Flavisolibacter tropicus: one gene and its partner. The protein of the gene in region 1 interacts with the protein of each later gene in a pairwise test. Links are inferred from orthologs where the notes say so. Each region holds a gene or a part of one and is shown in the gene's direction. Other genes may lie near its edges. The genes, in order: SY85_RS17950 and ftsA.

Evidence for each region.
Region 2: the proteins of SY85_RS17950 (region 1) and ftsA interact in binary tests that used the Escherichia coli proteins (3 or more experiments, as listed by UniProt). The link is inferred for Flavisolibacter tropicus from one-to-one orthologs.

What each region holds. Positions count from the first base shown.
Region 1 is NZ_CP011390.1:4,207,832-4,224,735, forward strand. The notes cover bases 2,925-5,894. They hold SY85_RS17950 (rod shape-determining protein), read left to right. Parts: upstream 2,925-3,881; coding sequence 3,882-4,907; downstream 4,908-5,894. Other genes in these bases: SY85_RS17945 (1-acyl-sn-glycerol-3-phosphate acyltransferase), read right to left, coding at 2,925-3,571; mreC (rod shape-determining protein MreC), read left to right, coding at 4,994-5,872; SY85_RS17960 (rod shape-determining protein MreD), read left to right, coding at 5,869-5,894. Also shown: tsf (translation elongation factor Ts), read left to right, coding at 1-187; SY85_RS17935 (YceI family protein), read left to right, coding at 257-925; SY85_RS17940 (alpha/beta hydrolase-fold protein), read left to right, coding at 1,105-2,595; more of SY85_RS17945, read right to left, coding at 2,600-2,924; more of SY85_RS17960, read left to right, coding at 5,895-6,402; SY85_RS17965 (hypothetical protein), read right to left, coding at 6,418-6,717; SY85_RS17970 (alpha/beta fold hydrolase), read left to right, coding at 6,812-7,495; rpmH (50S ribosomal protein L34), read left to right, coding at 8,519-8,674; rnpA (ribonuclease P protein component), read left to right, coding at 8,716-9,150; membrane protein insertion efficiency factor YidD, read left to right, coding at 9,138-9,377; SY85_RS17990 (superoxide dismutase), read right to left, coding at 9,569-10,177; SY85_RS17995 (SusC/RagA family TonB-linked outer membrane protein), read left to right, coding at 10,387-13,617; SY85_RS18000 (RagB/SusD family nutrient uptake outer membrane protein), read left to right, coding at 13,637-15,094; SY85_RS18005 (SusC/RagA family TonB-linked outer membrane protein), read left to right, coding at 15,498-16,904. UniProt on the Escherichia coli protein: Forms membrane-associated dynamic filaments that are essential for cell shape determination. Acts by regulating cell wall synthesis and cell elongation, and thus cell shape.
Region 2 is NZ_CP011390.1:2,027,717-2,039,922, reverse strand. What follows is about bases 166-3,007. They hold ftsA (cell division protein FtsA), read left to right. Parts: upstream 166-822; coding sequence 823-2,193; downstream 2,194-3,007. Other genes in these bases: ftsZ (cell division protein FtsZ), read left to right, coding at 2,321-3,007; SY85_RS08600 (cell division protein FtsQ/DivIB), read left to right, coding at 166-711. Outside these bases: more of SY85_RS08600, read left to right, coding at 1-165; more of ftsZ, read left to right, coding at 3,008-4,192; SY85_RS08585 (LVIVD repeat-containing protein), read right to left, coding at 4,385-5,131; SY85_RS08580 (LVIVD repeat-containing protein), read right to left, coding at 5,141-5,704; SY85_RS08575 (TIGR01777 family oxidoreductase), read left to right, coding at 5,946-6,881; SY85_RS08570 (M16 family metallopeptidase), read right to left, coding at 6,899-8,236; SY85_RS08565 (M16 family metallopeptidase), read right to left, coding at 8,238-9,608; SY85_RS08560 (M10 family metallopeptidase domain-containing protein), read right to left, coding at 9,670-10,338; SY85_RS08555 (3-hydroxyacyl-CoA dehydrogenase/enoyl-CoA hydratase family protein), read right to left, coding at 10,529-12,206. UniProt on the Escherichia coli protein: Essential cell division protein that assists in the assembly of the Z ring. May serve as the principal membrane anchor for the Z ring.

The sequences.
Region 1 (16,904 bases):
AATGGCTGGTAAGCCGCAGGATATGCTAGAAAAGATCGCTCAAGGTAAACTGAATGCTTTCTTCAAAGAGAATACCCTATCAGCACAAGCTTTCGTAAAAGATAGCTCTAAGTCTGTAGGTGATTACCTGAAAAGCGTTGACAGCGATCTGAAAATTACAGAATTCAAACGCGTAGCGTTAGGATAATCAGTAATAAATTGTTTTTAGAAAGGAGTCTTTTATAGACTCCTTTTCTATTTGTATGATGCTCATATTATGAAAAAGTATTTTTTCTATTGGAGTTGCCTGTTGGGGCTAGCGGCTTGTCAAAGCATTCCCAAGGCAGATAAGGCTGTTATTGTTTCCAAACAGCAGGTTGTTGCAAGCAGTAGCCAGGCCGTTGTATTTAAAGTGGATACAGCTAGCAGCAGCATAATATGGATAGGCACCAAGCCCACTGGCTTCCACACGGGAACTTTCAGATTAGATCAAGGCGTGATTCTACTGGCAGATCATGTTATTAGTAGCGGTGAATTTAGTATTAATGTTGCTTCACTCAGTAATAAGGATTTGCAGGGCGATTCGAAGAAAAAACTCGAGGACCACTTAAAAAGTGCTGATTTTTTTGATGTAGCCAACTATCCTACTGCCCGCTTTGAGATTACCCATATTAGCCTTTATGATAGCACACAGGTAAAGAGTTTGATGGATAGTGCTACACATTTGATCAGCGGTAATCTGACTTTAAAAGAGCAAACAAGAAATATCACCTTTCCCAGTATTGTACGATTGACGGATACCAGTTTAGAAGCGTCTGCCTATTTTCTCATAGACCGTACCCAATGGGGATTGAACTATGGTAGTGATCGATCGTTGCAGGATCGGTTTATTCGTCCAGAGGTTGCCATTCAGCTATCTATTAAGGCGACAAGATCAGAACCATGATGAGAATCCCGGAGTTTTAGATTTCTAATTTCAGAATTTAAAAGCAATTGGGTTGATAATAGGTGAAGCTGGTAAATAATTGCCGGCTTTTTCTATGCTCATCCTATAATACTAGCGTTTCATACCTATTTGTGGCATACTACGAATGTGTTCGTCTAATATTGCAGAAAAGCTTTTAGATGAAAAAAGTATTGGGCTTTCTAAGCTTGCTGGGCATTGTTACCTCGCTTTCGGCACAAACGAAGATCTATTTGCACCTGGATACTTCTGTACACCAAACTTTAACAGGACGTCTTTTGTTATTTACGACTACAGATACTGTTAAAGGTGTACCTGATCAACCGAATTACAAGCAGCCCGTTTTTGCAGTTAATGTGACCAATTGGAAGAAGGATAGTGTGTTGGTTATAGATCAGCAAGCGGAAGCTTTTTCCACCCATTTGCAAGATCTTCCAACAGGCTATTATAAGATTGCTGCCTTTATGGATGCCCACCCTGAAGAGCGCGGTGGTTATAATGTAGGCAACGTATACTCTAGGAAGAACGCCCTCTTACACATAAAAACAGAAGGAGTGAACGAAGCGCATTTGTACATGGATGGTCAGATAAAACCCCGGCCCTTCAAGGAAAACGATTCGTTGAAATTGCTAGAACTTAAAAGCAGTTTGTTAAGTAGCTTTCATCATAAAGATGTATTTGTAAAAGGAGCTGTCATATTACCTGCCGGCTACGATGCCAATAGCACACAAACCTATCCGGTGGTTTATATCATACCTGGTTGGGGCGGTACACATTTCGACGCTATGAGCAGCGGACCACGTAAACGTTATGGCATCGGAATGGGGCAGCCAAAGATCTATGTTTATTTGAACCCCGAGACACAAACTCCTTGGGGGCTACACGCTTTCGTGGACTCACGTGTAAACGGACCTTGGGGTAAGGCCTTGGTGAATGAGGTAATACCCTACATTCAAAAGAACTATCATGGAACAACAAGTCCCAATCAGACTTTTGTAATGGGACAGAGCTCGGGCGGTTATCCTTCTTTATGGCTGCTGCTAAACTACCCGAAAGCCTTTGGAGGTGGGTGGGCGATATCGCCAGATCCGGTTGATTTTAGCAATTTTTCTGGTATTGACTTCTATGCTAAAGACGTCAATTTTTATACTTACAATGATGGAACGCTGGTGCCATACGATATGCGAAAAGGTCAAGCGCAAGGCACTATGAAGCAAAACATCCAGATTGAGTTGTTTAGCGACGACGGCGGTCAACAAGTTTCTTTTGAAGCGGAATATGGCAAACTGGGAACAAATGGAAGACCGCAACCCTTATTTGATCGCATAACTGGAAGAATTGATAAGCAGGTATTGGCCAATTGGAAAGTTTACGATATGGGCCTGTTTATTCAAAAACATTGGAAAAAAATGGATAAGGACTTAAAGGGGAAGATTCATGTTTATGCTGGTGCCGAGGATAACTTCTTTTTAAACAAATCAGTAGAAGCATTTAAAGCCAAAGCCGATAAGCTGCAAGCCGATATGGTGGTGGAGGTGATACCCGGTGCTGATCATTGGTCTATCTGGAGCGAAAGCCTTACCAAGCGCCTTCAAAGTGAAATAGATACATTGATCATTCAAAACAAAAGCAGAGATTCACGTTCTCTATAGGTGTTTAAGATTTACCAAAAAGCGTAAAGTTCAATTGCGCCAAACACCAGGCTGTTAAAGGCATGAAAACAAAAAGCGGCAATGCTGCAAATAAAGAGACGCTGTAAGCCATTGCTAACACAAAACCTAATAAATACAAAGGATATAGTAACATGGGCAGGGCGTGTAATACTGAATCGAAATGACCACTTTTCTTAAACAAGGCATTCGTAACCAACCGAGCGAATACATATAAAGGATAATGGAGCAGCAGGCCAACTAGTGCGGGAAAAAAGAGCAATACCCGCTTCCATAGAGATACTGTTGGTTTAAAATACTGCTTGTACACCGGATCTTTTTCTGAAGGGATCTCGTATACCAGTGATTGCAATTGGTTTTTCAGTTCGGTGTTAAAATAAAGGTTTTGCTTGCCGTCAGTTTCATGGCCGGCTACTACTTCATGAGAGAATGGGTTTCCAAAAAGCAGGTGCACTTCTTTTCCAAACTTCTTAAATGAATCATAATTAATACCCACTGGTAATACCTGTAAGGGAATGTCTTGTTGCCAGGCGCTGGTAGCCAGGCGGGCTGTTCCTTTGGGTAGGGGGCGCAAGTGCCATTCGTTTTCGCATAGGCCTTCGCTGAAGATCAGTACAATGCCGTTTTTCTTAAAAATCTCAATGCAGGAGGCAAAGGTGGTGTAATTATGTTCCAGGTTTTCAGCCCCCTCACGTGTGCGGTAAACCGGGGCCAGGTGTAGCCAGCGTAACATTCTATTGGCCCAAGGGTGTTTAAATGCATCGCCGCGGGCCAATGAATATATATGTTGGTCAAACAGCGTGGTTAGTATAATACCATCTAAAAAGGAGTTTGGGTGATTGGCAGAAAGTAACAGCGGGCCGCGGGCCTTTAAATACTGGGGCTTATTAATAATGATCGTTGAGCAATAGAGCCGGATAGCCAGTCGGGCATAACTTTTCAGTAACCAAAAAAACACGGGTGAATATAAGCTATTCTGGATTGGCAGATCAACGGCTTAAAAAGAAGAAAATCGTTGATGCCAATTAATAAATTTGCTTTTCTATTTTTTTTATGTTGATGAGCAAGCATTAAGGGTTTTTAACATCAGTGGAGCTGAATTAAACCATTTGTAGGGTTATTATGACAGGAAAGTTTCGAGCCTAGGTCGAAATTTTTATAATATACCTGTAAAATCCCCTATTCTTGCAGAGTTTTTCTTTCCCGATATAAATTATTTGCATCAAATTTGCAAGCAAACCGATTACCTTTCAATCCAATACAGCAGCATGGGACTTTTTAACTGGTTTACGCAGGAGATAGCAATAGACTTAGGAACGGCCAATACACTAATTATACATAATGATGAAGTTGTAGTAAACGAACCGTCCATTGTAGCGTTAAACCGCAATAATCCAAAAGAAGTATTAGCAGTAGGCAAGCGTGCTCTGATGATGCACGAAAAAACGCACGAGAGCATTAAGACCATTCGTCCGTTAAAAGACGGTGTAATTGCCGACTTTAACGCTGCGGAACTGATGCTGCGTGAAATGATCAAGCTGGTTTATCCCAAAAAGCCGTTATTTCCACCAAGCTGGCGCATGATGATCTGCATTCCTTCCTCTATTACCGAGGTAGAAAAGCGTGCTGTGCGTGATAGTGCGGAACAGGCTGGTGCCAAGGAAGTATACCTGATTCACGAGCCTATGGCCGCTGCTTTAGGTATCGGTATCGATGTGGAAGAACCGGTTGGTAACATGATCATTGACATTGGTGGTGGTACAACAGGTATTACGGTGATTGCCTTGGCAGGCATTGTTTGTGACCAATCTATCCGTATTGCGGGAGATGAGTTTACGGCAGATATCATGGAAGCGCTGCGTCGTTATCATAGTTTATTGATTGGTGAGCGTACGGCTGAACAGATCAAGATCCAGATCGGTGCTGCCATGAAAGATCTGGAAAACCCACCAGATGATATTCCTGTAAATGGTCGTGACCTGGTAACCGGTATTCCTAAGCAGATTATGGTAGGCTTCCAGGAAATTGCTGAAGCCCTTGATAAATCGATCTTTAAAATTGAAGAAGCTATTCTGAAGGCATTGGAACAAACACCTCCGGAGTTGGCTGCTGATATTTACCGCCGCGGTTTGTACCTGACAGGTGGTGGTGCCTTGCTGAAAGGTTTGGACAGACGCTTAAGCCAAAAGATCAAGTTACCTGTACACGTAGCAGACGATCCACTGAAGAGTGTGGTACGTGGTACTGGACTGGCTTTAAAGAACTACGAACGTTATCCTTTTGTAATGAGATAAAAATGCTTCATGCTACACGCTTCACGCTGCAAGCATGTCTTGCCTAGCGTGAAGCGTGTAGCATATAGCTTACAGCTTTCCACCGCATGCGCAACATCTTCCTCTTTATAAGACGCTATTTTGTCTTTCTTATCTTCCTGGTTTTACAAGCCGTAGCGATATGGATGTTGTTTAGCTATAACCGCTTTCACCGCGCAATAGGATTAGGGTTAGCCAGTGAGGTAACCGGTAGTATCAATGCGCAGGTAGATAAAGTGGATGACTACTTTCATTTGCGTGAGGAAAACCGCCGTGTACACAGCATGAACGATTCGCTTCTGAACCTTTTACGCGAAAACTTTAGTTCGGCCGACACCATGCAACGTATGGTGGTCGATACATTGCGTTTTGACTCTGTGATTCAATTCCGCCGCTATATCTATCGCGATGCTAAGGTGGTGTTTAACTCCGTTAATTCTGAAAATAACTACCTGCAATTAAGCCGTGGTGCCAATAAGGGTGTGACGGATAATATGGCTGTTATCAACTCTGATGGTGCTATTGTAGGCTTGGTGGTAAATACCAGTCCACACTTTAGCCAGGTAATGAGCCTGTTGCATACAAAAAGCCGTATACCTGCCATGCTAAAAGGATCTAACGTATCGGGTACGGTGCGTTGGGATACCAAAGATCCACGCTTTTTGAACCTGGAAGGTATCAGCCGTGATGTGGCCGTAAAGAAGGGTGATACGGTATTGACCAGCCGCTATTCTTACAACTATCCACCGGGCTTTATTATTGGTCGAATTGAAACCATTGAAACCGAAAAAGCAACTGGTTTTTATAAATTACAAGTTCGCTGCGCTACCAACTTCAATAGTTTACAGCAAGTGTTTGTTATTGAAAACCTGCAACGCGCCGAGCAAGTGCAGTTAGAAAAAGACACGGAAAAGAAAATGGAACAGGAAAGGAGGACGACTAAATGAGTGATCTAGTAAAGAATATCTTCCGGTTGGCCATTTTTATATTGGTTCAGGTGTTTGTGCTGAATAAGATCCCTCACTTGCATCAATTTGTGGTTCCTTACCTCTATTACCTGTTTATTCTTTGGTTGCCCTTTACCATACCGCGCATGGGGTTATTGGGTATTGGTTTTATAACCGGGTTGCTGCTGGATTATTTTATGATGACACCAGGTTTGCATACGGCAGCCTGTGTATTAATTGCCTATGTACGTCCTTTCCTAATCAACCTGATGATTGTAAAGGATACCTCTGAGTTGACTTATCATGAGCCATCTCCAAGAGGAATGGGATGGGGGCCTTATTTTATTTATGTATTCATTTTGACCCTGCTGCACCATATCTACCTGGTGTTTTTGCAGTGGCTGGACTTTGGTACCTTCCTTACTTTTTTAATAAAAGTAGGCGCTACTACCGGTATCAGTATGTTGCTGATACTGACCGTGGAACTGCTTTTCCCACGCCGGTTGAAGTATCGTACCAATACAGCCTAAGTCATTAACTACCCTTTATTGCTTGTTGTGCACAATGCTATCTTTTGAACGATGAGCGCCACTTGTGCTTTTGCGTGTTTTAGGATCAGTAGCAGTTGATGCATTCGTGTCCGGCTTTCGCATGCCGGCTGATTCAGTAATAGATTGGCTTCCGGTATTGCTGTTGATTGTTGTTGCTGTATCCACACCCATATTACTTTGTACCGCTGTATCCACTGGCATGGTGGTGGTATCTGTTGTTGGATCACCGTCCGTTGCATTACCGCAACTTGCCAGCGCCCAAACAACGCCAGCCATATAAACTATCCGTTTCATAATACTCGTTTAATAGTCTAGCAATTGACACAATTACTTTGCCATTCCATAAACCTGTTGTTGTGCTATTGCGAAGGCTGTTGTATTGTTGTGTATGAAAACGCTTTTGCTATTGCATGGGGCTATTGGCAGTAGTGCCCAGCTGGAAATGCTAAAGAAGAAGCTTGAATCTTCTTATAAGGTGTACACATTTAATTTACCCGGACATGGCGGCACTGCACTTCCCCAGGAGTTTAGCATACCCACTTTTGCCAATATTGCAAGGACGTATATACGCTTGGAAGGGCTTAGCAGTATTTCAATAGTAGGATATAGCATGGGAGGATATGTGGCAATGTACCTGGCAAGGCACTACCCGGGGTTTGTTGAAAAAGTAGTAACACTGGCAACAAAGTTTGAATGGGACGAAGCCATTGCTGCCAGGGAAGTTAAAATGCTGCAACCCGATGTAATAGAACAAAAGCTGCCCGCCTTTGCTAAAACCTTAGAAGAACGCCACGCACCTGAGGATTGGAAACAGGTGTTGGACAAAACCAAGGACATGCTCTTGGGATTAGGGAAACATAATGAGTTATCACTGGAGGATTACACTTTTATACGAACGCCTGTTCAATTGCTCCTCGGCGACCGCGATAAAATGGTAGGGCTGGAAGAAACCCTAGCGGTATACAAGCAATTGCCCAATGCCCAGTTGGGCATTTTGCCTGGAACGCCCCATCCGATAGAGCAGGTAGATGCAGAGCTATTAGCGTTTCATGTAAGACGGTTTATAGGATAAGTCTTGCAGGTGCACGCCCCCGGCCCCTAAAGGGGAGCGTCCACGCTTCTAAGAATCACAGAGAAACATTATCTGAACCGGGATTTGGGGAGATTCAGGGATTAAAGGAAAGCTGGGCTGTATTTTGTATCTTTAGGGTCTTCTTTTAAGGTGTTTTCTGCCTTTCTTATTACACATTTCTTTACTATCTCTTACAGTTTATAGCGGGGACTGGATGACGACATAGGGCTCTAGTTATGGGTGAGGTAGGGCTGTGGTAGGGGCCGAAGGATCGGCCGAAGGATCGGCCGAGGTACGGGTGAGGTACGGACTTCATACGGAGTTAGTATGGACCTGATACGGAGTAACCTAGTCTTCCATACGGAGTAACCATGAAGGGACAGAGGAGGAGCCATGAAGGGACGTAGGAGTCGCAGGCAAGGAAGTACCAAGGATTAATGGGATTTGGGGAAGGATTGGCAGGATTAGATGGATAGATCAGGTTTTAGGGCAGTGTTCCTTTGAGGTTTAGACTTGCTTTAATGCAAGAGCAGACCCTGAAACGAGTTCAGCGTGACAGTAAAAGTCATTAGACTAGCTGTCAGATTTTAGGTGTGAATCTCTGAGATCCTTCGCTATCGCTCTGGATGACAAAAGCAAGAGGCATTATAATAGCAATCATTTCCTCTCTTTGGGTATTGAGTATTGCGAATTAAGCATTGAACATTTTCTTCATTATTTCTTATTCCTTTTTCTGCTACATCCTGCTAATCCATTCTAAATCCCATTAATATGCGGTCCTCCTTTTCTCCTTTGCTCTGTGCGAACCCCTTCTCTTTTTCTCCTGTCCCTCTTTAACCTCTTAGCCCTTTAACAGGGTGTTTTCAAAAAACTCAGGCTTTGCAACGTAAAATCGCCAATTTCCTCCTACCTTTGCCGTCCTTTCACAAAGCCCACGGGTGTGGTGACCTGTAGGTAGCGACTGAAACAAGCCTGGCTCTCCACAGGCGATTTAGTAAAAACGTGAAAAAAACTTATTAAAAGATGAAACGTACATTTCAACCGCACCGCCGCCGCCGCAAAACCGTTCATGGTTTCCGTAAGCGTATGCAAACAGCTAATGGTCGTAAAGTATTAGCTAGCCGCCGCGCTAAAGGCCGTCATAAACTGACTGTAAGCGACGAGAAGCGATTAAAGTAATAGTATCGAGTAAGTACTGAAAATCATTCAGCCTCCCGCTTATGCAGGAGGCTTTTTTATTACTTCGACAATCAAATACCATCCGGCAGTATACCTACCATAAAAAAGAAAAGCTCAAAAAGCGCAAAGACATTGAAACCCTCTTTAAAGAGGGCAAAACCTTTGGGGCTTACCCGCTGCGGGTTTATTACCGGGTCGAAGTTCCTGAAGGTAATGGTGGTATAGAGCTGCAAGCCGGGGTATCGGTGTCTAAAAAGTATTTTAAACGGGCGGTAGACCGTAACCGGATCAAACGCCTGCTGCGGGAAGGCTATCGACTCCAAAAAGGCGGACTGGTTCTTGCCTTACAAACGAAAGGTGTAACAGTGCACCTGTTTATCATATTTACAGGTAAAGAATTGCCTTCTTTTGAAGAGGTAAAGACAAAATTGAAAACGGTACTTCAGCGTTTAGAAAAAGAAATATGCACGACGTGAAAAAGCTGACTCAACTATTGGCCCTGCCATTCATCTTTCTGATTCGCTTTTACCAAAAAGTGATCTCTCCCTTTCTGGGACCGCAGTGTCGCTATACGCCCACCTGCTCGCAATACGGATTAGAAGCCTTTAAGAAGTATGGTTTGTTCAAGGGTTTCTGGCTTACTATCAAGCGCATTGGCCGTTGTCATCCCTGGGGTGGTAGTGGGTATGATCCGGTGCCGTAAACCCCCTGTCCCCCTAAAGGGGAGACTAAGGTCTAAGTGTTCCTTTTTATAAAAAGAGTCATTTAAAAATTATCTATATAAACAAGAACGCCTTCCATTGGAAGGCGTTCTTGTTTATATTACTATATTAGGCTGTTTGCTTTGCAAAAGTATGTAACGCCTTAGTCTCCCCTTTAGGGGGACAGGGGGCCTTACTTGCTCGCATTTTCAAAACGCTCGCTCACCTTGTTCCAGTTGATCACGTTCCAGAAAGCATTCAAGTATTCAGGACGGCGGTTTTGATATTTTAGGTAGTAAGCATGCTCCCATACGTCAACACCTAAGATTGGCGTGCCTTTTACTTCAGCTACATCCATCAGTGGGTTGTCCTGGTTAGGGGTAGACGTTACTTCCAGTGCACCGTTTCTAACAATCAACCATGCCCAGCCGCTACCAAAGCGGGTAGTACCTGCTGCATTCAACTTTTCTTTAAACGCATCGAAAGAACCAAAGGCCTGGTTGATAGCATCAGCTAAACGGCCAGTTGGCTGTCCACCAGCATTAGGTGCTAAGATCTCCCAAAAGAAAGAGTGGTTCCAGTGGCCGCCACCGTTATTGCGTACGGCTGGAGAAATGCTACCTGCATTGGCAACCAGTTCTTCCAAGCTTTTATTCTCATGTTCAGTGCCTGCAATGGCTTTATTTAAGTTGTCTACATATGCCTGGTGGTGCTTACCATGGTGAATTTGCATGGTTTGCGTATCAATATGCGGCTCTAGCGCATCGGGTGCGTAGGGCAAAGGAGGAAGTGTAAATGCCATAACTGTCGATTTTAAGTTTACAAATTAAAAATTGAAGTCCTATGAATTGCAAATGTATTAAAGGAAATGGGGAATAACGGCCTTCCTTAGGTTTCCGTTGTGCTAAATAAACATTCGACCGCTTATAAAATGTATTTGTCGAATAGAAACGGCAAAGCTCTGCTGTAATGAAAAATTGACTAATTTCCTCGCAATCAAACTAGACTTCAATGAGACGATTACTGCTTTGCATGGCAATGACATTACTGTTTTTGCCACAACTACTGCTAGCCCAATCGCGCCAGGTAACTGGTACGGTAAGGGGGGAGAAAGGGGATCCGATGCCCTTTGTTTCTGTTCTTGAAAAAGGAACAAAAAACGGAACTACCACCAATGATAAGGGTGAGTTTACAATCACTGTTACCTCTAATCGCCCTGTATTAGTTATTTCCTATACTAGTATGCAACCACAAGAGATTGTGGTAAACGGCCGCGATGTTGTTAACGCCACACTTCAACCAGATGCACAGGCACTCGATGAAGTCATTACCGTGGCTTACGGAACTGCTAAAAAAGGTAGCTTCACCGGCTCCGCTACTGTGATCGATGAAAAACAGATCAAAGAACAGCCAACTACTTCTTTTCAAAATGCCCTTATTGGGAAGGCCCCGGGGGTGCAGGTTACTGCTGCATCAGGCCAGGCTGGCTCTGTTGCCAGCATTCGCATCCGTGGTATCGGCTCTATGAGCGCTTCCAACGAACCACTGTACGTAATTGATGGTGTGCCGATAACATCCGGCAACTCGGGCCAGCTGAGCGATTACATTTATTCTACCAACAACGTAATGAATACGCTCAACCCGGCCGATATTGCTTCTATCACCATTTTGAAGGATGCTGCTGCCGCTTCGCTATATGGTTCAAGGGCTGCTAATGGTGTAGTGGTGATCACTACCAAGCAGGGCAGGTCAGGCAAGCCAAAAATCAATTTGCGTTCTTCCATAGCTCTTACACCGTCTTGGGCAACCGATAATTATGAAACAGCCAGTGTACAGGAGCAGGTAAATATGCTGTACAGCATCCTTTACGATTCGCGTATTTCAGCAGGTAGAACACCGGCACAAGCTAACGAACAAACCCTGATGAGATTGAATTCCAGAAACTGGTCACCTGGAGCCAGCTATGGAAATCCTACCACTGCCTACGGATTTGGGATCCATGGTTACGAATTTTCTACCCAGGGAACCGGCATGTATGAGAACGTCATTATCAAAGGCAAGACTGACGGGATTGAAAACCGGGAAGGAAAATATTTTGATTGGGAAGATGCCCTATTCAGAACCGGCGTTTATCAAACCAACGACCTTTCGGTTAGCGGTGGTGATCAAAACACAAAGTATTATACATCTCTTTCTTACACAAAGGATAACGGTCGCATAAAAGTGAATGACTTTGACCGTATATCTGGCCGTGTGAACCTCTCTCAGGGTATTGGTAAATACGTTGACTTCAATTCCAGTATTAATGTTGCCAAAACAACCAAGTCGGGTTATAACGATACCCGGAATACCGGCGGTAACTATTTTATGCAAACCCGCAATTTATTGTGGCCGCTCTACTGGCCTACCGATTATAAAACGGGTAAGCCCTATTCTGATCGTTACGGAAGCCTTGCTCAAAATGGCTTGTATTACGATAATGAGTGGGAGAATAAAACTTCAGATTTCCGGACGTTGATTAATGAGTCTGTTGTGGCTCATATCCTGCCATCGCTTGATCTGAAGACCGTATTCTCATATGATAATGTACAAACGAAGGATCATCTTTATTATAGTGCAAAACATTTCAATGCATCTGCCACTAACGGTAGTGTTTCCGAAATGAGTACCAATTCAACCAGGCTGGTGTCATCTACCACAGCGAATTACAAAAAAGCTTTTGGTGCAAGTAATATAGATGCCCTTGTAGGTTACGAAGCGGAAAAAAACACCACCGATTTTCTAAGGTCTAGCGGCACTGACCTGCCTTCCAGCGCTTTGCATACGGTGGCTACTGCCGGTAAACGAGATGCCAACGCTTATTCCTGGGGCAATGCTATGAACTCCATATTGTCCAGAGTAGAGTATAATTATGATCAAAAATATTCCGCGTCTGCATCCTTCCGCCGCGATGCATCTTCCAAACTGGGACCTGATGTCCGCTGGGGCAATTTTTGGTCTGTTTCAGGTGCATGGAAGATCGACAGGGAATCGTTTATGAGCAATGTAGATTACATCAGTAACCTACGGTTAAGGGCATCCTACGGTATTAATGGAACACTGCCTCCTGGCGATTTTGCTTGGCGCCCGCTAGCTGGCTATGGCAATCAGTATATGACACAGGCCGGCGGTGGCATTAGCTCAATTGCCGATAAAAATCTGAGATGGGAAACCAACTATGTTACCAACGTAGGTTTAGAATTTGGCCTGTTTGCTCAACGCCTGTATGGTACCATCGAGTATTTCAACCGCGACTCAAGAGACCTGTTGCAGAATGTGCCTATTTCCAGGGTTACGGGTTTTTCATCCACGCAAAGGAATGTGGGTGCAATGAACAACACCGGATTGGAACTCAGTTTGGGTGGAGATATCGTTCGCAAAAACAAACTGAGATGGAGTGTGAATGCCAATGCATCGTTTATCCACTCTGAAATAACTAAGCTTTATAGAAGCGCTAATGAAGACAAAGGTGGCGATATCATTTGGTATGATCCTACCGGTGGCGACGCCAGAGCGCAATATATTTACAGAGAAGGTGAATCTACCTATTCATTCTATGGTTATGAGTGGGCTGGCGTAGATCCTGCCAATGGAAAGAACCGTTGGTATGTAAATGATCCTAACAATAAATCAACAGGTGACTTCCAGTTGGACGGCAGAGGCGCCACTTACAACTATAGTAAGGCCAACTATGTGATCTTAGGAAGTGCCTTGCCAAAAGTCTATGGCGGTTTCAATACCGACCTGCAATATGGTAACCTTACCCTGGGCGTCAATTTTATCTATAAGTTAGGAGGCAAACTTTATGATGGCGCCTTCAAGGATATGGCAGATGATGGATATTACTGGGAGCGCATTCGCTCAGAGGATTTATATGAGAATATGTGGACCCCTAGTAACACTAACGGTTCCTTGCCTAAGCTGGATGGTAACGACCTGACAGATCCAATGCAATACAGCAGCCGTCAAATGCACGACGCCAGCTTCTTAAGATTAAAAACGCTTTCGCTGGGGTATAATTTGCCACGTACACTCATAAACAGAGTTGGTCTTTCCAGCGCCAGAGTTTATGCAAATGGTACCAACCTGTTAACCTTCTCTAAGTACAAGCTTGCCGATCCGGAAGTGAACAACTATGGTACAAGAGGATGGGAAACTCCTTATGGCAAAACGTACACTTTTGGTATTGAATTAGGTTTCTAAACCCTCTAAAGATTTTAAAATGAGAAAGTACAATATATTATTTGCAGCCCTTTTGCTGTTAGGATTCACCTCATGTAAAAAGGATTTCCTGGACGTGAAGCCGACCAACGCAGGTGATGCTGAAACGGCTATACAAACGGCTGCAGACGCAAAAGTTATGATCAATGGTCTTATGAGTAAAATGGCCAGCTCCGCCTATTATGGAAGAGATTTTATCTTATATGGCGATGTAAAGGGCGGCGATCTAGCCGTTTATTCCCAGGGCAGGGGATTGGATGCTCTTTACACGTTCAATCATTCCAAGACATCCAGCAGCTTTTCGGGTTTTTGGAACCAAATCTATCACACTATTTTACAGGCTAATAACATTATAACAAGCATTGACCGGCTGAAAGCTGCAGGAACCACGGAGAACTTTGACAATTACAAGGGGCAGGCCCTTACAGCAAGAGCCCTGATGTATTTTGACCTGGTGCGTCTCTACGGCAAGCCCTATTTGCTGGATAAGTCTTCTTATGGTGTACCTAATATCACCTCACCTATCGCTGCAACAGCACAACCGCTGCGTGCCACTGTGGAAGAGAATTATACTCAAATTCTGAAGGATTTAAAAGAGGCCGAGCCACTGCTGCCGAAGGCAAAATCAAACGGCTATTTAAATTACTACGCCAACAAAGCTATACAGGCCAGGGTTTATCTTAATATGGGTAATTCTACCGAAGCCTTGAGTGCTGCGGAAGTCATCATTAAAGACAAGGTATATAAGTCGTACACCAATGCTGAGTGGGTAAATTCATGGAAAGCACAGTTTGGTACTGAGTCAATTTTCGAATTGGGTATTTACCCCAATGAGAGCGATTTAGGCAACAGTTCTTTAAGCATCTATCTGCGCCGCAAAGGACATAGTAGCAGTCAAGCTTTAGGCATGTTTATGGCCAGCGATTATTTCCTCAATAGGCTAAAGCAGGATCCAACTGATGTAAGATGGGGTGTTATGAGCTTTGATGAAACCAGTACCAGCCGCATGGGTGCTACCTACAAGTACAGTGGCAGCACGACGCTTGATGGCGATGGTAAAGGCTCATCTACGGCCGTAAATATTAAGGTGATCCGACTTTCGGAAATTTATTTGATCGCAGCAGAAGCAGCCTTCCCTTCTAACAAAGATCTGGCAGCTACATATCTCAATGAAATCCGTAAGCGTTCTCCTGGTCTGGCGGCTGCTACAGCGGCTACTATTACGTTGGATATGATCTTGGATGAAAGAAGCAAAGAGTTGTTCACCGAAGGCCAGCGCTTCTTTGATATGTTGCGATTGAATCGGCCCATTACGTTCAATGACGAATTTGGAGGCCTAACCATTTCTTCTCGCCCCAAAACTATTGACCGTACTTTTCAAAAAGTAATTCTGCCCATTCCGCAGGATGAGATCAATGCCAACCCCGGTTTAGGAGCACAGCAAAACGCTGGCTATTAATTCTCTAAACCATTAAAATAAAAGCCTGACCGCGTGTGCGGTCAGGCTTTGTTATTTAGAGTGGCTGTTAACGGCTAAATAGGGAAAGAATATTCCTTCCTTTCAACAAACTACAAAGCAGCTGTAAGCTCTTGCTCTTATTGTGGTGTTGATGATTTGAATGCCCGTGTATGGTGGGGCAAGTAGTTATTTACTTACTTTTAAAATAGAAAAGGGGCCTGTTTCAGGCTCCTTTTCTATTTATGATTTTTAGGGATTGAAGTGCTGCATAGCGTATTTTACAAATAGTAGCCCTCATAGGTAATGTTTAAAAGCGAGTAATGGATTGTAGTAAAAGGCTTGTCCCTAGCTCTACATTAAAAAATATTTTATATATTACTTAACAATCAAACCCCTATTAGAGATGAGAAGATTACTGCTATGCCTGGCAATGGCCCTGCTTCTATTGCCGCAATTTTCCTCTGCCCAATCCCGGCAAATTAAGGGTACTGTTAGTGATGATAAAGGAAGTCCCCTGCCCTTTGTATCCGTAATTGAAAAAGGGACCCAGAATGGAACAACCACTAATGAAAATGGAGCATTTACCATTAGTGTCACAAAATCAAAACCTGTACTGGTGTTTTCCTACACGGGGATGCAGTCGCATGAACTGACTGTTGGCAATTCCAACAGCTACAGCGTTTCCTTAAGTACTGTCGGTGCCATGTCGGAAGTGGTTGTAACCGCAATGGGTATCTCTAAAGAGAAAAAGGCTTTAGGTTATGCCAGCCAGCAAGTGGGCACTACAGAGTTAAATCGTAACCATCAGGCTAACCTGGTGAACGCTTTACAAGGTAAAGTAGCAGGTGCTACTATTTCCAGCGTAGGTGGTGGCCCAGGCCAGGGAGCAACGATCCGGATCAGGGGTATTAACTCAATAGATGTAACGCAGTCGAATGATCCTCTGTTTGTTATTGACGGCATTATCCTGGATAACAGTACGTCTACCTTAGGTTCTGGCTCTGGTTATAATGTACGTACAGTAGGTAACAGGGCATCGGATATTAACCCGGATGATATTGAAACCATTAATATTCTTAAAGGGGGTGCCGCTACGGCCTTATACGGTTTGCGTGGCGCTAACGGTGTAGTAGTGATCACTACCAAGAAAGGCAAGGGTGATGGCGTACGGGTAAACGTTAGCAGCACCTACGGGTTTGAGAACATCAATAAAACTCCCGAGATACAAAGGACCTATACTGCTGGTATATTAGGTGTGTACACACCAATTGGTCTTGGGCCAGCCTGGGGGCCAACGATTGCAGAAGCAAAAGCTGGTACAGGGCCAGGTAACGTGGCAGCGGATCCCACTCATCCGGATGAGATCTATGATAACTACAAGCAGGCCTACCGCACGGGAAAGCAAATGCGTAACTCCATTAACATGACAGGAGGATCTGAAACTGTTAAGTTTTATTCTTCTTTATCTTATTTTGATCAGGAGGGCATGTTGCCTTTTACGGATTATAAAAATATTTCCGGGCGCTTAAATACAGATGTGAAGATCAGCAATAAGCTAAAAGCTTCTGTCAACATGAGTTATACCAATTCGGGTGGTTACCGTTATGATGCTGACCGATTTGGAGAAAGCCTGGCTTACTTCTCCGGAAGATGGAATGTGCAGGATTATTTAAACCCCGATGGTACGCAATTATGGCGTGGTACTAACAATCCTATTTATGGAGCGGCTACCAACCGGTTGAAAGATAGAGTGAATCGTTTTGTAGGTGGTCTTTCATTTGGTTATACGCCATTCTCCTGGCTAAACTTT
Region 2 (12,206 bases), 2.2 Mb from region 1 along the record:
TTTTATCTGGATAGCACGGGTGTAAAAATGCCCTTATTGAATAAAGTGAGTATCCGCTTGCCAGTAGTAACCAATTTTACAGCGGCTAAAAAGTGGGCTTCTAAGGATAGTGTTTTAGTTAAAGATTTGGCTACGTTACTGGCATTTGTAAATGAAAATGAATTTTGGAAAGCGCAGATTGCTCAGATTGACATAAATGAAAATAGAGGAATTGAATTGATTCCAGCAGTCGGAAACCATATTATTAAGCTAGGAGGAGTAGAGAACTTGGAGCAAAGGTTGCATAATCTGTTGCTGTTTTATCAGCAAGTACTAAGAAAAACTGGATTTGATGTTTATAAAGTAGTTGATATACAATATGCAGATCAAGTGGTTGGGGTAAAAACAAATCCAACTGCGGCAATAGATTCAGTTCAATTACAGAAGAATATTGAAGCCCTCATTGAAAAAACGAAAGCTCAGGCTCAAAATGATAGCCTGTTTAGTGAAAAGGTTACACAGTTTGTAAATGAGAAAGATTCAGCTTTTCGTAAGCTAGACTCTGTTTTGACAAATCCAATACCTGAAAGAAAACCACCAAGTAGCGGTCCTGCTGAAAGACAAACTTTCAGTAATACAAAGCCGCAAACATCCAATACACTAAATAAACCAAAAGAGAGTAAGCCTGTTCAACAACCAAAAGCGGTTATGCCAAAGAGTAAAAAGGGGTAGAGGTTAGTTGGAAGACTGGACGAACTCAAATCATTTGAATGGCTTGTAATGGGCATTGCTGTCTAATGCATTCTATTCAACAACGACAAACAACTAAAAACAACATAGAACATGAACAACGAGCAACCAATTATTGTGGGGCTTGACATTGGAACAACTAAAATCGCAGTAATTGCCGGACGGAAGAATGAGTACGGTAAACTGGAGATTTTAGGTTTTGGCCGTGCCAACTCTAACGGTGTTAAACACGGGCAAGTGTTAAACATCGATGAAACGATCAAGGCAATTCAGCAAGCCTTGGATAACTGCTATGCTTCAAATCCAAACTTGGAAATTAATGAAGTATACGTAGGTATTGCTGGGCATCACATTAAGAGTCTGCAAACACGTGGCGACATTGTACGCCAGGAAACAGAAAACGAAATTTCTCAAAAAGAGATTGACCAGTTGATCGCTGATCAATACAAAACCTACATTCCTGCCGGTGATCAAATTATTGATGTCATTCCTCAGGAATTTACAGTTGACAACTTCCAGAATATCGCTGATCCGATTGGGTACGGTGGTGTTAAGGTGGGCGCCAACTTTCACATCATTACAGGTGATAAAAATGCCATCCGAAACATCAATCGCTCCGTAGAGCGTTCTGGATTGATCACAAAGGATTTGGTGTTGCAACCTTTGGCTTCTTCTGCTGCGGTAATGGCTCAAGAGGATTTAGAAGCAGGCGTTGCTATTGTTGATATCGGTGGCGGTACTACAGACTTGGCTGTATTCTATGAAGGTATTTTGAAACATACAGCTGTTATTCCTTTTGCTGGAGAGAATATTACTAATGATATTAAAACAGGATTGGGTGTATTGAAAACTCAGGCTGAGCAAATGAAAGTTCAGTTTGGTAGTGCATTAGCAAACGAAGCTAAAGCCAACGCCTATATCACAATTCCTGGTTTAAGAGGTATGCCTGCAAAAGAAATTAGTGTTAAGAATTTGGCAAACATTATCCAGGCGCGCATGAGCGAGATCATGGATTTTGTTACTTATCATTTAAAACAGGTTGGATTAGATAATAGAATGTTGAATGGTGGAATCATCCTAACTGGCGGTGGTTCTCAATTGAAGCACTTAATTCAATTGACAGAATATGTTACCGGCTTAAATGCTCGCATTGGCTTGCCTACGGAGCATTTAGCAGCTGGGCATATTGAAGAACTAGCCAAGCCTACTTATTCTACCTGCTTAGGCTTGATCTTGAAAGGGTATGATGATTTTGAACACAATCGCAAACAGTTTGAAAGTGAGTTCAAGCGCGTAGAGGTGCCTGAAACGCTAAAAAGCGAAGTATTGGTTGAAGTGGAATCTAGCCCTATTCACGTAGTGTCTGGTGGCGGCATTGAAAGAAAGGGAATGTCATCTTTCTGGGGTAAGTTTAAGAACAGTTTGATTGATATTTTCAAGGAAGAAGAAGATCACCATCTATAATGTGGTGAATGATGTATCCGTAATTAACCTTATGATTCATCACTTGTCCATTTGCTAACCATCCATCATCCATCTAAAATTTTCAACAGCTATACGGTGGGGACCGTATGGCACAAAAAGACCAACTATGATTCATTTTGATTTGCCAAAAGAAAAATCATCGATAATAAAAGTAATTGGTATTGGCGGCGGCGGAAGCAATGCCGTTAATCACATGTATAGTCAAAATATTGAGGGCGTAAACTTCATTATTTGTAATACTGACGCACAGGCTATTGCATTAAGCAATGTGCCAAATAAAGTACAACTAGGACCGCATCTGACTCAAGGTCTGGGTGCTGGTGCTAATCCTGAAATTGGTCGCCAGGCTACAGAAGAAAGCCTGGAAGAGATCAAACGTATTTTGGAGGTAAATACCAAAATGGCGTTTGTGACAGCAGGAATGGGAGGTGGTACCGGTACCGGTGGTGCGCCTATTATTTCCAAGATCTGTAAAGATCTGGGAATACTTACAGTAGGTATTGTTACGACGCCTTTCTCTTATGAAGGCAAAAAGCGTCAGATACAAGCCGAGGAAGGTATCAAAAATTTAAAGCAGTATGTTGATACATTGCTTGTTATATCAAACGATAAACTGCGTCATCAATTCGGTAACCTTAAAATGCGTGAAGCATTTGAAAGAGCTGATAACGTTTTGGCAACAGCAGCGAAATGTATTACAGATGTAATCAACAGCACTGGTCAAATCAACGTCGACTTTGCTGATGTGTGTACTGTAATGCGCAACGGTGGTGTGGCTATCTTGGGTAACGCTGCGGCTGAAGGTGAAAACCGTGCACAGGTTGCAATTGAAGATGCATTGAACTCTCCATTGTTGAACGATAATGACATCCGCGGTGCAAAATGGATTCTTATTAATATTAATTCAGCGGAGGGTGAGCATGAGTTCACTATGGACGAAGTAGATATTATCCAGAATTATTTATTAAGTCAAGCCGGTGAGAGCACAGACGTGATCTTAGGTTTGGGTTATGATAACTCTTTAGGTTCTAAAATAGGTATTACCCTGATTGCTACTGGCTTTGAGCATAAAGATCCGTTTACTGCTCCTAAAAAGCAATCAGCGACAGAGGCTGTTGTGAAAGAGGATAAGATCGTAATGACGCTGGGTGGTGAGGCTCCTAAGCCAAAAGCAAAACAACCAGAAGTTCAAGCTGATCCTTTTGCTCCTACTTTGGTTGATGAAACTCCAATGCCGCAGTTGCAGGATGCTGAATCTGATATTTTCTTCTTAAATCCTTCTATAGTAGAAGAACAGCCCGCTGCACCAGTTGAAGAACCTACTCATCTTCAGTTGAAGATAAAAGAAGAAAATGCGTTTGACATTGAAAGGAAGGAACTTGAGATGAAAAAGCAACAGCTGAATGATAAGTTTGAACAGCTTCGAAATAATATATTAGGCAATATAGGTCAAGCACAAAATAATTCAACGATGTCTCAGGCGTCTGCAGCGTCTGGGGGATATCTGGCCAGACCATCCAATATCTATACAGAGCATAAAACTGACAAATCAGCTTTTAAGCCTGTAGAACAACCCATTCCTACTCCAAAGATTACTTCAACAGAAGATGATTCAGTTGATATGCAATTGGTGATCAGGAATGAAATTCCAGCGGCGGAGATACCAACGTCTTATTCATCTCATGTGTCTACAAATCCTCCAGCTGAGGCACCTGCTCCGCAGGACGTAGCCGAGGAAGAAAAACGTAAAGCTGCTGAACGGTTACAGAAATTGCGCAATCTGTCGTTCAACATTAATGCAGCTGATCCTAACAATGAGTTGGAAACTGTACCGGCTTATATCCGCCGCAATATGGAATTGCACAATAGCTCGGCAAGTGTTGAGAACTTTTACAGCAATTATTCTGTAAAAGGAGAAAGTAATAACGTGCATATTAGTACGATCAATAGTTTCTTAGATGGCAAAAAGCCAGATTAATAGTTTAGCTGCTGATTAGCAGCATGTATCTCTGTTTCAATGAAACAGCCGGTAATGGCTCGTGTTTTTAGTTGTTCCCCCCATCTTTCGCGATGGGGGTTTTTGTTTGGCTATATTGCTAATTATAATGTATCTAAATGAAAAAACGTCCTGTTTAAGCAGGACGTTTTTTCAAATTATGACAATGTTTTGTCAATAGGCATAGGTGCCCAGCTTTATCAATTGATTAAGGTTGCTGATATCATAAAGTATGATTCCCGTACTCACATAACAAATGAGTAGGTTGTCATAAGGAATCACATCTTGGTAATTGCCATCTTTTAAAGTGTACATTTCTTTAGGGCTTTCTGCCTTTTTTGCATTAACAGCAGTTAGGCCATTACTACCTCTACAAACAAACACAACCGAATCTTTTAATCCTAATCCATAAGGTGTGGATAATGGCAAAAGACTTCTCTGCACAGGAGCAGTAATCGTAGAAACATTATAAGTATACAAACCATCTGTTGCAGCCCCGCAAGGAGTGCCTCCACGCAATGTAACATAGGCAATCGAATCATTAGCTACTACAGGATCACAGCTTCGTACGTGACGTGCTTCTCCCAATTTTTGTGGCTGTTCTGGAGTTTGTAGGGAATAGATATACATTCCTTGGCTGGAACCAATGAATAATTTGTCTTTGTAAGGAAAGATGGTCTCTACATTAAAGCCAACTGGCACGCTGCTCTTTTTTGCTGTTTCCTTAGGGCTACTTATGTCGTAAACTTCAAGGGTATATTGATCTGCAATGTATAAATAATTGCCAACAATAGTAAAGCGAGCCAGCGAGCCCCCTTTTCCTATAGATGCTGTATCAGCACCGGTATTGCTCTCTTTGGTGCAGGAATAAAAGGTGAAGGCTATTAGTGTAAAAAGAGAAAAGAATCTTATAGTAGACATAGAAGTTGCTTAAGGGTTAAAAAAATAACAATCAGAAAAATGCACAGTGTCTTTCTTCCAGCCGGTTTGAATACCTAATGTTGGATTTACACATACTGCATAAGCGTTTTTTTCCGGAACGGGGATCGCGGATTGGTAGTTCCGCATCGTAGCGCCAAAAAAGGCATTTTTTACCCTTTTAACCTCAGTTGGATTTTCCCAGTTAGAAATGTCAACAACAACCAAGTCAAAATAACTGTTGGCATACAGAAACGTTCCTTTTATTGACATTTCAGTATTACCTAGGATTTTAATAAAGCCAATGTTCTTTACCTTATTAGGGTCCGTTTTATCCAAAACATGGATGCCTTCCCCTAACTCGTTTTGAAAAATAAAATCCCCTAAAACATAAATTTTACCCGCTTTAGTAACTGGCTTGGGTGCTTCCGCAGTTACATTTAATAAGGAAAGGTCGTTGCTGTAAACCGGTCTGTAACCCATAACAGATTCCCGGGGTTCCGGACGTCGCCCAAACTTCCAACAAGCAGAAAGGAAGGAGGCTAATAAGAGCGCAAGCAAAATGTTTCTTATCATATATGCAGTGGTTTGATACATTGTAAAGAATCGCAAAACATCTGCAATTATCTAAATGAATTAGACAGCCGACAAATAGTAGAGCGATTTCCTAGTATGGACCCGTTAACCATGAGTAGTGCTGCGTATCGTGATATATATTAAATTGACTTATTCGAAATTGCCTGATAATGTTCTTGTTATAATATAGCAGAACTTTTTGCCATTGAGAACATTTGCCAACTTTGCTTGTTTAAATACTATGGCTACAGTTTTAATTACAGGAGGAAGCGGCATGATAGGCAGTGCTTTGGCAAAAGCATTAATCGATAAGCATCATGATGTTATTATTTTATCAAGAAAAGCATCAAATAATAATGGAGCTGCCTCTAAAATCAGCCATGCCACTTGGAATGTAAACAAGCAGCATATTGATGAGCAAGCTATAAAAGACGCCGATTTTATCGTTCATTTAGCAGGTACTAATATAGCCCAGGGGCGCTGGACAGATAAACGTAAGCAGGAAATAGTAGATAGCCGTGTTAAGACCGGGGAGCTATTGGTAAAAGCTTTACGCGAAACGCCCAATAAAGTTAAAGCCGTGATCAGCGCTTCTGCCATTGGATGGTATGGGCCAGATCCTGTGTTACCAAACCCAAAGCCATTTGTTGAATCAGATCCTGCCGATAACACTTTTCTTGGAAGTACTAGTCAAAAATGGGAGGCGGCTATTAAGCCTGTTGTAGCGCTAGGAAAACGCCTGGTTACTTTTCGCATCGGTATCGTGTTGAGTAGAGAGGGTGGGGCTTATGCGGAGTTCCACAAGCCTTTACAATTTGGTCTGGCATCAATATTAGGCTCTGGAAAGCAAATTATTAGCTGGATTCATATTGACGATTTGGTTCGGCTCTTCATAAACGCTGTAGAAAATGAATCTCTTAATGGGGTGTACAATGCTGTTGCGCCTAACCCTGTGAGCAATGGTCATCTAATAAAGCAAATGGCTAAAGTAAAGGGTGGGTTTTCTATTGCGGTACCTGTGCCAGCCTTTGTATTAAAAGCTATGCTGGGGGAGATGAGCATAGAAGTATTAAAGAGTGCTACTGTTAGTTCAGTAAAAGTGCAGGATACAGGTTTCTTCTTCTCTTTTCCTACTATAGAGCAAGCTCTGGAAAACTTAAATAAAAAAGCCCCGTAGTCACGGGGCCTTTTTTTCTAAAATGTTTTTATGTCTGTTTGCTTGGGAGTCTCTTTTTGTGTATAAAGTTTTGGGTCTACTTTTTTAGCATCTCCCTGGTATACCCAGCTTATATTACTAATGTATTTATTGAATACGCGGTTTAGGTCTGCTACTGTTACTTTTTCCATATCGTTTTTCACCGTATTAGCACGACGCCAATTGCCATGTACTACTTCATTAGAAGCCAACGCTGCAGCTTGCGCGTTATTGGTTTCTTGACGATAATAAACATTAGTGATATAACCTGTTTTTTGATTCTTTAGTTCTTCTTCAGTAAAGCCTTCTTTCTTCACTTTGTCTATTAATTGCCTGGCTGTAATTATATATTTATTAGGGTCTGTAGTGGTTACATATAGGTTTGCATAAGGTGTGAGGCCTCCGCTAAACCAAGCGCCCGGAGCATACGATAATCCATTGTTACTTCTGATTTCTACAAAGTGGCGGGTGGAGAAAATACGCATGGCTAGCACAAAGGCATTATAATCCGGTGTTCCAGGCGTTGGTGCGCTGGTAATTCCTTGAATATAGTTAGTAGCCAACTCTTTATCCTGTGGCTTGAAATTGTTGGCCGCGGTAGTAAAGCTTTCTTTCTTTGGGTTAAATGGTGTGCCTGCCGGGATGGTTGATAAAAGACGTTTCACATTGTTTTCTATTGTTTCTTTATCTAAGTCAGCAACAATAATGATCGTCATCCTGCCGCGGTTTAGAATGGATTTATAGTAACGTTGTGTTTCTTCCGCTGTCAACTTGCTGATACTCGCTATTGTTCCTGAAGGTTCTTTCGCATAATTTTTCCCGGCAAATGCCACCTGCCGTGCCATACGGTCTATAGCTGCATCAGGATCGGATTCCTGTTGTTTTAAATTGGTGATAGCATCTTGCTTGATCCTGGTAAATTCCTTTGCGTCAAATTTGGGAATCGTTAATGCATCGGTATATAGTGGCCATACCTTGTCAAAATCTGATTTGATGCAATTCATTCGGAAACTAGCATAATCCATTCCGCTGTAACCACCTATCTGCGCACTTACTTTGTCTAACTTATTTTTAAATGAGTTTTTATCATCTTTTAAGGTACCACATTCCGTTAACGCCGTAATAGCCATATTTTCTATTCCGCTTTTCTCGGCGGGATAGTTTTGCACGCCTCCTTTTAGAATGGTAAGCACTTCTACAATTTCGTTACCACTAGGCTGCACAATCACTTTTACGCCATTAATGGTCATATCATAAGCTTGTCCCATTTGTGCGTTGGTAAGTATGGGTATAGCAGCCAGAAAAAATAAAGCAATATGTTGAGTTAGTTTTTTCATTTTAATTGTCGTTTGATTTGAAGTATTCAGCTGGTTTTAACTGTTTGTTCATCTCTGCATTAATGATCATGCCGGCAACGTATGGCTTCCCTTTGATGTATTTGTTTACATAGTCGGCCATATCTTTTTTGCTAACCTTTATAAGGTTGTAGATGTAATCAGTATAATAATTCAGAGATGTGCTGGCCCACCAAAAAGTTAGTTGTGAGGCTAGTCCAGATGGTTTTTCCGTACTTCTTATCTCGTTGCGTACTAACACTTCTTTTGCTGTTTGCAGTTCTGCATCTGTGATGTAGTTGGGGTCGGAGAATTGTTCAATCTGTTTCATCATTTCAGAATAGCACTCTTTCACTTTTTCCGGATTAGGAACAATAATGATCTGTATGGGTCCTACATATTTATTGGTCTGATAACCAATATTTGCATAGGTAGCCAAGCCTTTATCGATCAATGCTTGTTGCCACTTTGAAGAATTTAGGCCCAATGCTGTTGAAAATAAATCCGCTGCTAACGTTCCTGCAGAGTCATTTCTGAAGTCAGGGCCATGCCAGTTCAGCATGATGTAAGGCGTTTGTGCTATTGAAGACTCTTGAATGAAATAGTCTGTTTTCTTTAAAGGAGCAAAGTCAGGAACAGGATATTTCTCATGCGGGTCAAAACTGCTTCTTTCCCAATCACCGAATACCTGATTTGCAAATTGGAAGGCATTCTCTTTCTTTACATCACCAGCTATAACCAGGATGGAGTTGTTAGGGTAGTAGTACTTGTCTTTGATGATCATCATCTTATCTGGGGTAGCCGTATTAATGATGTCGTGATCACCAATGGCTACTTTACGGGTATATAGATCACCCCATAATTTCTTTTGTGATGTAATCCATAGCTGGAAAAAAGGATCACTTTCATTACGCTGGAATTCTCCATCTACTACAGGCCGTTCCTTTTCCATATCTTCTTTTCTGTAGATAGGAAAACGCATGGCAGCATTCATAAACTTTAAACCGGCGAGTAAGCTGTCTTTATCAAAAGTGAAATAATAATTTACTCTTTCCGTTCCTGTAGTGCCATTCCAGATAGCGCCCAGTTCTTCTGTACGTTGTATGAATTTCGTTTGATCCGGATAGTCTTTATTGGCCTTGAAGAACATGTGTTCAAAAAGGTGTGATAACCCACTATACTCCGGGCCTTCTGTATAAGCCCCGTTTTTGACAGCAATCTCAATCGTTGCTAGTGGCACACGGCTGTTTTCAATAACTACTACTTCAAGACCGTTGTTTAATCGTTGCCAATAATAGTTTTTAGGTAAACGCGGCTGCGCTGCAGCAGCCAAAGACAGAATGGCAAGCAGCGGAAGAACCCACTTTTTATGCATAAATAGTATGGTTTAATATGCTTAAAAGTTAATGCTTTTTGACATCCAGTGGTAGTGCTTTTCAAACATTTCCATGGGTGGTATTCTGATGACTCCAATGGTAAACATTGGAAAAATCACCAACAATGGCTTTATTCTCGGTGAAGCGTAGTCTATTAAGGTGAAGTAGCTGAATGTCCTGTTGTAATACTTTCCGATACATGGGGTGCATCGTGCCTCCTGTAACGCCTGCAGGCTTAGCAGGATCATATTGATACATAGGATCTACCAAGGTCCCCCTAGGGTACATGATGCCAGGCACGCCTTTTCCACGTATATCTAAATCCGTTGGGTGATCTAAACCTATTGTGTGACCGTATTCGTGGGCGGCAGTAGTAGAACCTTTGTACAGATTCTCCAGCAAAAAATAGCCGGTATTGCAGCCAATACCATCTACAAAGGAAATGTTGCCCAATGCGAAAGGCTCTATCCGGAAATAATTGTTTCTAGGGTCAAGGTTTTGCAATACATCCAACTCAGATATCTCAGGTTGGAATGCTGCAGTTGTTCGGAATTGTAAATGATAGGTGTCGCCATTTAGTAATACAAGCCCTTTCGGCTCATTCCACATGGATTCAATCTCTTCGCGTATGCTTTCTGTTAGTTCAGGAGTTGCCGCCGTACCATACGTAATAATATGAGAGTGAATCGTAATGGTATTTTGTCCCGTAAGTATTTCTGCTTCTCCCATACTTATTTGTTTCGTTGATAGATGGTTAAGTGTATCATTAGACTATCGTGCCAATATTCCTTAATAGCTAGCCAGATAGCTTCATAAAAGATACAAAATTGTGTGGAGTGCTTATCTAACTTAAAATGGAAAAGTTCACCCAATAAAAAAGCACCCGTTATTGGGTGCTTTTTTATTTTAGCGAGAAGGTTTAATTCCTTACAGGCTTTCCAGATTTTAAAACACTTTGAATACGCTCTAAACTCTTTCTTTCACCACATAAAGAAAGGAAGGCTTCCCGCTCTAAATCCAGTAAGTATTGTTCGCTAACAAATGTTGGTTCACTTAGATCACCACCACACATTACATAGGCCAGTTTTTTAGCTACTACCGTATCATGATCAGTAGCATAACCTGCCTGATGCATGCCATGTATACCAGCATATAGGGCTCCTAATGCAGAACGGCCTAATACTTTTACATCTTTCCGTTGTAGCGGCATTACATAACCACTGTCAGATAGCTCCAGCACTGATTTCTTGGCTTCTGATACGCGACGATTCTGATTCATTACCACTTCGTCTAGGCCTTTCCGATAAATGCCTAAACCAAATGCTTCCTGTGCCGAGGTGGCAACCTTGGCTGTCGCAATAGTAAGGAAGCGATTCTTTAATGTAATGGTCTCTGGTTCATCTTCATGCATGTCATCAGAGGCACGTACAACAAACTCTTTTGTACCGCCACCGCCTGGTATAAGTCCTACACCCAATTCTACTAGTCCTGTATAGGTTTCTGCAGAAGGACAGCATTTATCAGCATGAAGACTCATTTCGCATGCTCCCCCCAATGCCAGGCCATGGGGTGCTACCACTACCGGAACAGATGAGTAACGCACGCGCATCATGGTATTTTGAAATAAGCGAATGGCAAAGTCTAATTCATCATACTCCTGTTCAATAGCCAGCATGAAGATCATGCCTACATTGGCACCAGCACTAAAGTTGGGCCCTTCATTAGCTATTACCAGACCCTTGTAGTCTTTTTCAGCCAGTTCAATGGCCTTATTGATACCACTTAATACATCACCGCCAATGGAATTCATTTTCGTATTCCATTGAATGCCTAACACTTCGTCGCCTATATCGTATACATTACAAGCAGCATTCTTCCATACGATCTTATCCTTAAAGTTGCTAAGAATAATAAAGTCTTTACCACCAGGAACTGGCTTATAGGTTTTTGTTTGTGGATCGTAACACAGGGTTTGACCACCTTCTACTTTATAGAATGATTTATTGCCACTTGCCAGCATTTCTTCTACCCAAGGCGCTACGGAATAACCAGCAGCTTGCATGGCCTGCACTGTTTTCTCTACGCCCAATACATCCCAGCTTTCAAAAGCGCCTATTTCCCAGCCAAAGCCCGCCATCATGGCATCGTCTATACGATACACTTCATCACTGATTTCAGGAATACGGTGTGAGATATAAGAGAACAGACCATAATGGAAGTGTCGTAAAAACTCGCCAGCTTTATCAGGTGCTGCCACTAACATTTTAAGACGTTGCTTAAGATCGTCAACTGGCTTAGTTGCATCTACTGAGGCAAACTTTGGCTTTGCCCGTGGACCGTACTCTAAGGTCTTTAGATCCAGTGTGTAGATCTCTTTTTCTCCAGTAGCACTTTTTCTTTTTGAAAAGAAGCCCTGACCTGTTTTATCACCCAGCCAATTATTGGCTACTACTTTGTTTAGCCATTCAGGTATCTGAAAGGTTTCGCGTGCTTCATCTTGCGGGCAATTGTCATAAACTCCTTTGGCCACTTTTACCAAGGTGTCAATACCTACTACATCGGCGGTGCGGAAGGTTGCTGATTTGGGGCGGCCAATC